One region of the Allobosea sp. GW823-FHT02B03 genome, then DNA from elsewhere that is predicted to be linked to it. Evidence: riboswitches for the same ligand, from Rfam matches in the RefSeq annotation. Region 1 holds a riboswitch; the other holds the start of a gene.
The links. A riboswitch is a leader RNA that binds a small molecule or an ion and turns the genes downstream of it on or off. The one in region 1 is predicted to bind thiamine pyrophosphate.

Region 2: it holds a riboswitch for thiamine pyrophosphate, as region 1 does, so the genes downstream of both, thiC (phosphomethylpyrimidine synthase ThiC) here and thiB (thiamine ABC transporter substrate binding subunit) in region 1, are expected to answer to the same signal.

The regions. Positions count from the first base shown of each region.
Region 1 is NZ_JBXAJY010000002.1:704,140-708,946, reverse strand. It holds gene AC1REK_RS08360 (ABC transporter permease subunit) at 1-593, opposite strand, end outside; gene thiB (thiamine ABC transporter substrate binding subunit) at 598-1,617, opposite strand; TPP riboswitch at 1,675-1,786, opposite strand; gene leuB (3-isopropylmalate dehydrogenase) at 1,908-3,017, shown strand; gene AC1REK_RS08345 (branched-chain amino acid ABC transporter substrate-binding protein) at 3,114-4,223, opposite strand; gene msrP (protein-methionine-sulfoxide reductase catalytic subunit MsrP) at 4,558-4,807, shown strand, end outside.
Region 2 is NZ_JBXAJY010000006.1:254,113-258,919, forward strand. It holds gene AC1REK_RS21400 (OmpA family protein) at 1-326, shown strand, start outside; gene AC1REK_RS21405 (hypothetical protein) at 460-753, shown strand; gene AC1REK_RS21410 (hypothetical protein) at 828-1,028, shown strand; gene AC1REK_RS21415 (hypothetical protein) at 1,206-1,406, shown strand; TPP riboswitch at 1,513-1,617, shown strand; gene thiC (phosphomethylpyrimidine synthase ThiC) at 1,697-3,574, shown strand; gene AC1REK_RS21425 (hydroxyethylthiazole kinase) at 3,571-4,320, shown strand; gene thiE (thiamine phosphate synthase) at 4,411-4,807, shown strand, end outside.

The sequences.
Region 1 (4,807 bases):
AAGCTGGTGAAGCAGAGCAGGAAGACGAGGACAGCCAGCGCCGGCGCCTCACGGCGGATCACCGGCCAATCGAGGTGGCGGAAGCAATCGGCGGCGGAGAAGCCGAGCGCCGAGGCGAGCCGGCGCCGCTCGCCCGGTTCGCGCTCGAAGGCGTGGAGCAAAGCGCGTGTCACCAGCGGCATGTTCATCACGACATGGGCGATGACGATGCCGTGCAGCCCATAGATCGAGGGCGGCTCGGCGCCGAGGCTGCGGGCCAGCGAGCCCAGCAGGCCGGAGCGGCCATAGATCGCGACGATGCCGAAGGCGATGACGATGGTCGGCGCGACCGCGGCGGTGGTGAGCAGTGCGAGCAGCAGCTCGCGGCCGGGGAAGTGCCGGCGCAGCAAGGCGAGCGCGAGCCCAGTTCCGAGCACCAGCGAGAGCAGTGTCGAGAGGGCCGCCTGCAAACCGGCCGAGGCGATCAGGCGGGTGAGATAGGGGCCGAGCGTCGCGAGCGTGGCGATGTCCGAGCCGGCTCGCGCCAGGCCGAGCAGCGAGCCGCTGGCGAGGGCGAGGATCGCGAGCGCGGTGAGCGTGGCCGGCCTGAGCAAGGTCTCAGCGGCTCGTCGCGGCGAGCCAGGCGTCGATGAAGGCCCTGCGCTGGCTGCGGACCGTCTCCGGCGCGACCAGCAGGGTCTTCTCCGGCCTGATCACCTCTGCGAAGGAGGCGGGCAGGCCAGCGGCCGGAAGCTTCGCCGGCATCATCCAGTTGCCTTCGGGGATCAGCGACTGGAAGGCGTCGGAGAGCATGAAGGCGAGGAAGCGCTTCGCCAGTTCCGGCTGTTTCGTCGCCCGCGTCATGCCGGCGAGCTCGACATGCAGGTAGTGCCCCTCCGCGAAGGGCGCTGCCTTGTACTGCGTCTTCTTCTCGGCGCCGAGATGGTACGCCGGCGAGGTGGCGTAGGAGAGCACCATGTCGGCCTCGCCCTTGAGGAACAGGCCATAGGCCTCGGACCAGCCCTTGGTGAAGGTGACGATGCGCGGCTTCAGCTTGCTCCAGGCGGCATCCGCTTCGTCGCCATAGACCGCGCGCATCCAGAGCAGGAAACCGAGGCCGGGCGCCGAGGTGCGCGGGTCCTGCAGCACGAGCTTCGGCCCCTTGGGGTCGTCGACGAGCTGCTTCAGGCTCTGCGGCGGCGTCGCGAGCCTGGTGGAATCGTAGACGAAGGCGAGATGGCCCCAGTCGAAGGGCAGAAGCGTATCGTCGGTCCAGGGCGTCGGCAGGGTCAGTGACGCGCCGTCCTGACCGTGGGGCTGGAACAGGCCGCTCGCCTTCGCCTCGGCCGCGAGGTTCATGTCGAGGCCGAGCACGAGATCGGCCTTCGTCGTTTCGCCCTCGAGCTTGAGCCGCGCCAGCAGCGAGCCGGCATCGTCGGCGGCGACCCAGTTCAGCGTGCAGCCGCACTGCGCCTCGAAGGCGGCCTTGACCTTAGCTCCGGGGCCGTATTTCCCGGTAAAGGAGGAATAGGTGTAGACGCTCAGCGCCGGCTTCTCCTGCGCCTGCGCAGGGGCTCCGAAGAGCAATGCCGCCAGCATTCCGGCGATCAGTCCCGCTCTGCCGCTCAGACCAGTCATGACGTCCCCGCATGCTTCGTTGGGGCTTTGACGGGGAGGGCTTTGCGTCGCCATTTGCCGGCGTCGATGCTCAATCCCTCCGCCGGCACGACCCGGATCAGGTTCTACGGGTCGTGGCGCCCTTATGCGCCCCTCTCAGCCCGGTTGCCGGGCACCCCGTTGAGACCCCTGACGGATAGGCCTCCGTCGCGCCCAAGTCCAGCCTGCGGCTTGCTTCGCGCGGCTTCCGCCCGTAACCAGCGCGCAGGGGCGCGAAGGCCCTGAAGATAACAGCATTCCGAGAGGCGACCATGGCGAACCACAAGCTCCTGCTTCTGCCCGGCGACGGCATCGGCCCCGAGGTGATGGGCCAGGTCGAGAAGATCGTTTCCTGGTTCGAGAAGCAGGGTCTTGCTTCCTTCTCGCTCGAGCGCGGCCTCGTCGGCGGCTCGGCCTATGACGCCCACAAGGCGGCGATCTCGGAAGGCGACATGAAGCTCGCCCAGGAGGCAGACGCGGTGCTCTTCGGCGCGGTCGGCGGCCCGAAATGGGCTGATGTCCCCTATCAGCATCGCCCGGAGGCCGGCCTGCTGCGCCTGCGCAAGGATCTCGGCCTGTTCGCGAACCTGCGTCCGGCGATCTGCTATCCGGCGCTGGCCTCGGCTTCGTCGCTCAAGCCGGAAGTGGTCGAGGGCCTCGACATCCTGATCGTGCGCGAGCTTACCGGCGGCGTCTATTTCGGCGAGCCGAAGGAAATCGTCACGCTCGAGGACGGCCAGAAGCGCGGCGTCGACACCCAGCTCTACACCACCGGCGAGATCGAGCGCATCGCGCGCGTCGCCTTCGAGCTGGCGCGCACCCGCCGCAACAAGGTCTCCTCGGCCGAGAAGCACAACGTCATGAAGACCGGCGTGCTCTGGAAGCAGACGGTCACCGCGCTGCACGCTGCCGAGTACAAGGATGTCGAGCTCGAGCACGTGCTCGCCGACAACTGCGCGATGCAGCTGGTGCGCTGGCCGAAGCAGTACGACGTCGTGGTCTGCGACAACCTGTTCGGCGACATCCTCTCCGACGTCGCGGCGATGCTGACCGGCTCCCTCGGTATGCTGCCCTCCGCCTCGCTCGGTGCCGAGGACCCGGCGACCGGCAAGCGCAAGGCGCTCTACGAGCCCGTGCACGGTTCGGCTCCGGACATCGCCGGCAAGGGCCTGGCCAACCCGATCGCGATGATCGGCTCCTTCGCCATGGCGCTGCGCTATTCCTTCGGCGCCGGCGAGGCTGCCGACCGGCTCGAAGGCGCGATCGCCGACGTGCTGGGCGCCGGCACCCGCACCAAGGACATCGCCGCTCCGGGCGCCAACGCCGTCTCGACCACCGAGATGGGCGAAGCCATCATCAAGGCGCTCGAAGCGCGCGGCTGAGGCGGTTTATCGCTGTATGCGCGGTCCCAGCGGGGCGGCGCATACCTGCTCAATAACAGGGCCGGTGCGGGACATCCCCGCACCGGCCTTATTTCGTCAGTCGACGGAGACGATCTTGCCGCCTTCCCATTTGAACATGGAGAAGGCCGGCGAGCTGAGGTCTCCGTTCTTGCCGTAGGACAGCTTGCCGATCGCGGTCGGCACCGTCATGCCGGATTTCAGCGCGGTCGCGACGGCGGTGGCACTGTCGGCCTTGCCCACCTTCTCGATGCCGGCCTTGAGCACTTCGACGGCGGCATAGGCGTTGAGCGTGAAAGCCTCGGCCGGGATGCCCTTCGCCTTCAGCGCCGCCACGGCCTCGGCCGAGTCGGGGCTCTTCTGGGCGTCGGTCGCGTTGGTGAACAGCGAGCCGGCCGCCGACTGGTCGGCGATCGCCCAGAACTCCGTGTTGGACAATCCCTCGCCGCCGATGATGGTGGCGACGATGCCGGCGTCCTTGAGCTGGCGGGCGAGAAGGCCGCCTTCAGGGTGGTAGCCGCCGAAATAGATCAGGTCGATATTGGCGGCCTTCAGCCGGGTGATGACGGCCGAAAGGTCCTTCTCGCCGGGCGTCAGCGTCAGATAGAGCGCTTCCTTGACGCCGCCGTCATTGATGCCCTTCTTGAAGGCGTCGGCGAGGCCCTTGCCGTAGGTGCCCTTGTCGTGGAGCACCGCGATCCGCTTGTCCTTCAGGTTCTTCAGCACGTATTTCGCGGCGACTTCGGCCTGCTGGTCATCGCGGCCGCAGGTGCGCAGGACATTGCTCAGGCCACGGCTGGTGAGGGCCGGGGCGGTCGCGGTCGGCGTCACCATCAAGGTGCCGTGCTCGGCGAGGACGTCGGAAGCCGCCATCGCGACGCCGGAGGTCACCGGGCCGACGACGAACTTGACCTTCTCGCCGACCAGCAGGTTGGCGGCGGAGACGCCCTGCTTGGGATCGCCGGCGTCGTCGGCGAGCTTCAGCACGACTTTCTCGCCGAGAATGCCGCCCTTCTTGTTGATCGCCTCGACGGCGGCCTCGGCGCCGTTGCGGACCTGGTCGCCATAGGCGGCGACGGGGCCGGTCAGCGGCGCGATCAGGCCGATGACGATGTCGGCGCGGGCCGGCAGAGCGGCCAGAAGGGTGGCGGCGAAGGCCGTTCCAACCAGGAATTTCAACTTGCCCATCGCAATCGTCTCCTCGACGTTCATCCAGCTTCCGCCCGCGGTTCGGCCGCGCTGGTCGGGGACGCGCGACAGGCCTTTCCTCCGAAAGGCCTGAACTCTCTACCGAGCGGAACTGGCTGTCCGACCATTGCCGAAATTTCTAGCATGCGCCTGCGATCCGGGCACGCCCCGGCAGCGAGCGTGGCGAGCATGACCGCGATGCAAGGTGGATGGCGCCCTGCGGAAGGAAGGCCGAGGGCGCGACAGAGCGCCGCTGATCCTCTCCCGCTCGTGAATTGCGCATCGGCCCGCTCTGTGGACTAGCTGCCGCCGGATAACCGGAGCTTGTCGTCCGATGCTGATCAAGACCCGCGCCGGCTGGGAGATTCCCGAAAGCCAGGCGACCCCCGAGGCGACCTTCATGGACCGCCGCCGCTTCATCGCCGCCGGTGCCGGGCTGATCGCCGGTGCCGCCTTGCCGGAGATGGCGTTCGCCCAGGGCGCGGACCCGACGCTCGACCTCTATCCGGCCAAGCGCAACGAGGCCTACAAGCTCGACCGGCCGGTGACCGAGGAAGAGCTCGCGGCCAACTACAACAATTTCT
Region 2 (4,807 bases), on a different contig from region 1:
TCGGCGCCGACCAGGGGCAGCGCCTGCGGGTGCTGGCGCAGGCCGTGATGCAGGCGGTCGAGCGCACGCCGAACGAGGTCTTCCTGGTCGAGGGCCATACCGACGCGGTCGGCGCCGATATCGACAACCTGTCGCTCTCGGACCGGCGGGCGCAGTCGGTCGCCGAGATCCTGACCCGCGACTTCGGCGTCCCGGCCGAGAACCTGACGACCCAGGGCTATGGCGAGCAATATCTCAAGGTCCAGACCCAAGGTGACGCCCGCGAGAACCGCCGCGTGACCTTGCGCCGGATCACGCCGCTGCTCACCGGCCAGAACGCGCAGTGAGACGAGGCCCGGGCGATCCCTTCACGGGCGCCCGGGCCGCTCGCAAATTGCGATGGAACTTCGGCGCCCTCGCGCGTTGTGTGGTCAGGCCGGAGTTCGCCTGCTGCCGGCCCGACGAGCGCAGGAGGGCCCGATGCGCAGATCATTCTGGTTCCTGATGAGCCTGGTGCTCATCGGGCTTGTCGCTGCGGAAGCGGCTGCCGGACAGGAATCGTCCGGCCCGGACATGACGACCATCCAGCGCGAGCGCGCGCCCGGCGTGCCGATGACGCCCAATGTAGGCGATGTTCAGAGGGACGAACCGGCCGCCGAGCGCGCCGAGGTCCGGCGCGAACGCGAGCGAGTGGCGCGCGACCGGCGCGGCCCGGCCCAGCCGAACCGCGACCTGCCGATGCCGCGGGGCGTGCCCTCGATCATCGCGCCCTGATCATTCGAGAGCGCGGGGGAGGATTCAGATTTGCGTAAGGGCTCGCCGCCTATGGTCGCGGCGAGGAGTTTGCCATGAGCGAAATGTCGACCGCGATCGCCCAGAGTCTGGTCAGCATGCGCTCGGCCGCGACGCAGCAGACCATGCAGCTCGAAATGGTCAAGCAGAACGCAAAGGCCGACCAGGCCCTGGTCACGATGCTGCAGCAATCGGCCGAGCAGCAGAAGGCCACGCTGCCGGCCGGCCAGGGCGGCAATCTCGACGTCACCGCCTGATCGCCTGGAGCTAATCCGCGTTTCGCGGAATAGCTCCAGTCCATTGATTACCGCATTTTCTTCACGCGAACCGGTACCCACTTCGCTCGAAAGCGCTTTGGCGCCGCCACAACTCGCGGTTTCCGATTCAGATTCGGGTAAGGCGTGCGCTCTATCCTCGAGGCGAGGGAGGAGAGCATGAGCGACTCGTCTTTTCTGATCGGCGAGAGCTTCGTCGCCCGGCGCACTGAGCGGCCCCAGCCGGCGCAGCAGAGCGACATGCAGAAAGAGCTGGACGATGCCCAGCGCGGCCTCGTCGAGATGCTGGAACGCAGCATCGCGGAACAGAAGGCGGCGCTTCCCTTCGGCCAGGGCGAGCATCTCGACGTCACCGTCTGAGCCACGGCGACGGCGAGCGGCAGCGCCGGCCTTTCCGCATGTCCCCATCACATGGCCGCCGGGCCGAAGCCGGCTTGCTTCCTCTCTCGACCGCCTCTAACCTCCGCCTTGTTCCGAGGGGTGCTCGCAAGAGCTGAGATGGCGTCCGACGCCGAACCCGTCGAACCTGATCCGGGTCATACCGGCGGAGGGACTGGAACGCGGCCTACGCCCTATTTGTAGCCGCATAACAGCGACTGGACCGTCCAGACACCCGGATCTCCTGAACCTTGGACCAAGGAGGAGATCCCATGAACGCCCATACCAAGCCCCAGAAGAATTCCGTCAAGGCCGCGCCGCAAAGCGTGACGACCGGGCCGATCATCGGCTCGCGCAAGATCTATGTCGCGGCTCCCGAGCATCCCGAGATGCGCGTGCCCTTCCGCGAGGTGGTGCTGACCACCGATGCCGAGCCGCCGGTGCGCATCTACGATCCGTCCGGGCCCTATACCGAGACCGATGTGCAGATCGACCTCAATGCCGGCCTGACGCAGCCGCGCCGGGCCTGGCTCGATGCGCGCGGCTTTACGACCGTGCCCGGCCGCGCCGTCACCGCAGCCGACAACGGCAACATCTCGGAGGAGCATCTGGTCCCGGCCTGTCCGGCGCAGCGCCCGATCCTCGAGGCCAAGCCCGGCCAGATGGCGACGCAGTACGAATTCGCGAAGGCCGGCATCATCACGCCCGAGATGATCTACGTCGCGCATCGCGAGAATCTCGGCCGCGCCGCGATGCTGGACGGCGCCAAGGAGCGCCATGCCGATGGCGAGAGCTTCGGCGCCTCGGTGCCCGAATTCGTCACCCCGGAATTCGTCCGCGAGGAGATCGCCCGCGGACGCGCCATCATCCCCGCCAACGTCAACCATCCCGAACTGGAGCCGATGGCGATCGGCCGGAATTTCCTGGTCAAGATCAACGCCAATATCGGCAACTCGGCCGTGACCTCCGGCGCCGCCGAGGAGGTCGAGAAGCTGGTCTGGGCGATCCGCTGGGGCGCCGACACGGTGATGGACCTCTCCACCGGCCGCAACATCCACAACATCCGCTCCTGGATCCTGCGCAACTCACCGGTCCCGATCGGCACGGTGCCAATCTACCAGGCCCTGGAGAAGGTCGGGGGCGATCCGATCAAGCTCGACTGGGAGGTGTTCAAGGACACGCTGATCGAGCAGGCCGAGCAGGGCGTCGACTATTTCACCATCCATGCCGGCGTGCGGCTTCCCTATGTGCCGCTGACCGCCAGCCGCGTCACCGGCATCGTCTCCCGCGGCGGCTCGATCATGGCGCGCTGGTGCCTGGCGCATCACAAGGAGAGCTTCCTCTACGAGCGCTTCGACGAGATCTGCGAGATCATGCGCAAATACGACGTCTCGTTCTCGCTCGGCGACGGCCTGCGTCCGGGCTCGATCGCCGACGCCAATGACCGTGCCCAGTTCGCCGAGCTGGAGACGCTGGGCGAGCTCACCAAGGTCGCCTGGGACAAGGGCTGCCAGGTGATGATCGAGGGCCCCGGCCATGTGCCGATGCACAAGATCAAGGAGAACATGGACAAGCAGCTGCGCGAATGCGGCGAGGCACCGTTCTACACGCTCGGACCGCTGACCACCGACATCGCGCCGGGCTACGACCACATCACCTCCGGCATCGGCGCGGCGATGATCGGCTGGTTCGGCTGCGCCATGCTCTGCTACGTCACGCCGAAGGAGCATCTCGGCCTGCCTGACCGTGACGACGTCAAGACCGGCGTGATCACCTACCGGATCGCCGCCCATGCCGCCGACCTCGCCAAGGGCCATCCGGCCGCGAAGCTGCGCGACGATGCCTTGTCGCGTGCCCGCTTCGACTTCCGCTGGGAGGACCAGTTCAACCTGGCGCTCGATCCGGACACGGCGCGGTCGTTCCATGACGAGACGCTGCCGAAGGACGCCCACAAGGTCGCGCATTTCTGCTCGATGTGCGGGCCGAAGTTCTGCTCGATGAAGATCACCCAGGACCTGCGCGCCGAGGTGCTGGCGATGGGCGAGAACGAGCGGGCGGCTCTCGAAGCCATGGCGAGCGAGGGCATGGCGGCGAAGTCGGAGGAGTTCCTCAACAAGGGCGCGCAGCTCTACCTGCCGGCGGCCGAATGAGCGCGGTGATGGCGATGGACCGGCTCGACGCTGCGCGCGTCGCCTCGGTCCTCGCCCGCGTGGTGGAGAACCGTCCGCGGGTGCAGTGCCTGACCAATACGGTGGCGCAGAACATCACGGCGAACATGCTGCTCGCCTTCGGAGCGATCCCGTCCATGGCCATCCATGTCGACGAGGTCGCGGCGATGGCGGAAGGCGCCGGCGCGATCCTGATCAATATCGGCACGATCAATGCCGAGAGCGAGCTCGCCATCCCGAAACTGCTCGAGGTGGCGCGCGAGCGGGGCAAGCCCCTGGTCTTCGACCCGGTCTTCGTCGAGCTCTCGCCGCTGCGCCAACACATCGCCCGCGAGGTGCTGCGCCTGCCGAACCTCGTCGTGCGCGGCAACGCCACGGAAATGACGGCACTCGCCTTCGATCTTGCCTCGGCCGAAGGGGTCACCCGGGTCACCACCGGCAAGGTCGACCGGATCGAGAGCGGCGCGGCGAGCTTCTCGGTCGCGCATGGCCACCCGCTGATGACCAAGGTCACCGGCGTCGGCTGCGCGGCGGGGGCGCTGATCGCCGCCTGTTGCGCCGTCGAAAAGGACCCGGCCATCGCAGCAGCGGCGGCCTTGACGGCCTATGGCATCGCCGGCGAAATCGCCGCGGAACGCTCGCGCGGACCCGGCAGTTTCGCAGTCGAGCTCGTCGACGCCCTCGCCGGCATCGACGAGGCGACACTGGCGCAACGCATGGCGGGGTGATACCCGCCGCGGGAGCCGAGAGCGCAGGGCGGCAATTTCGCCTCCCTGCGCCCGCAAGGCACCCGGCACGATGAGAACAGGAAGACCGCCATGACCGTCGACATCAGCCTCTACGGCATCGTCGACCCGCAGATCGCCCGTGGCCGCTCGCTGGCCGACATGGCGCGTGAGGCGGTCGAGGGCGGCGCGACGCTGATCCAGCTGCGTGCCAAGAACGAGACGACGCGCGAGATGGTGCGCGAGGCCCGCGCCATCCGCTCGGCGCTGCACGGCACCAATGTTCCGCTGCTGATCAACGACCGGGTCGACGTCGCGCTCGCCGCCGGCGCCGACGGCGTCCATCTCGGCGCCGACGACATGAAGCTCAGCGATGCCCGCCGGCTGCTCGGCCCGCGCGCCATCATCGGGGCGACGCTGAACAAGGTCGAGGACCTGCCCGAGCTGGCGGCCGCGAAGATCGACTATGCCTGCGCCGGCGCGGTCTTCT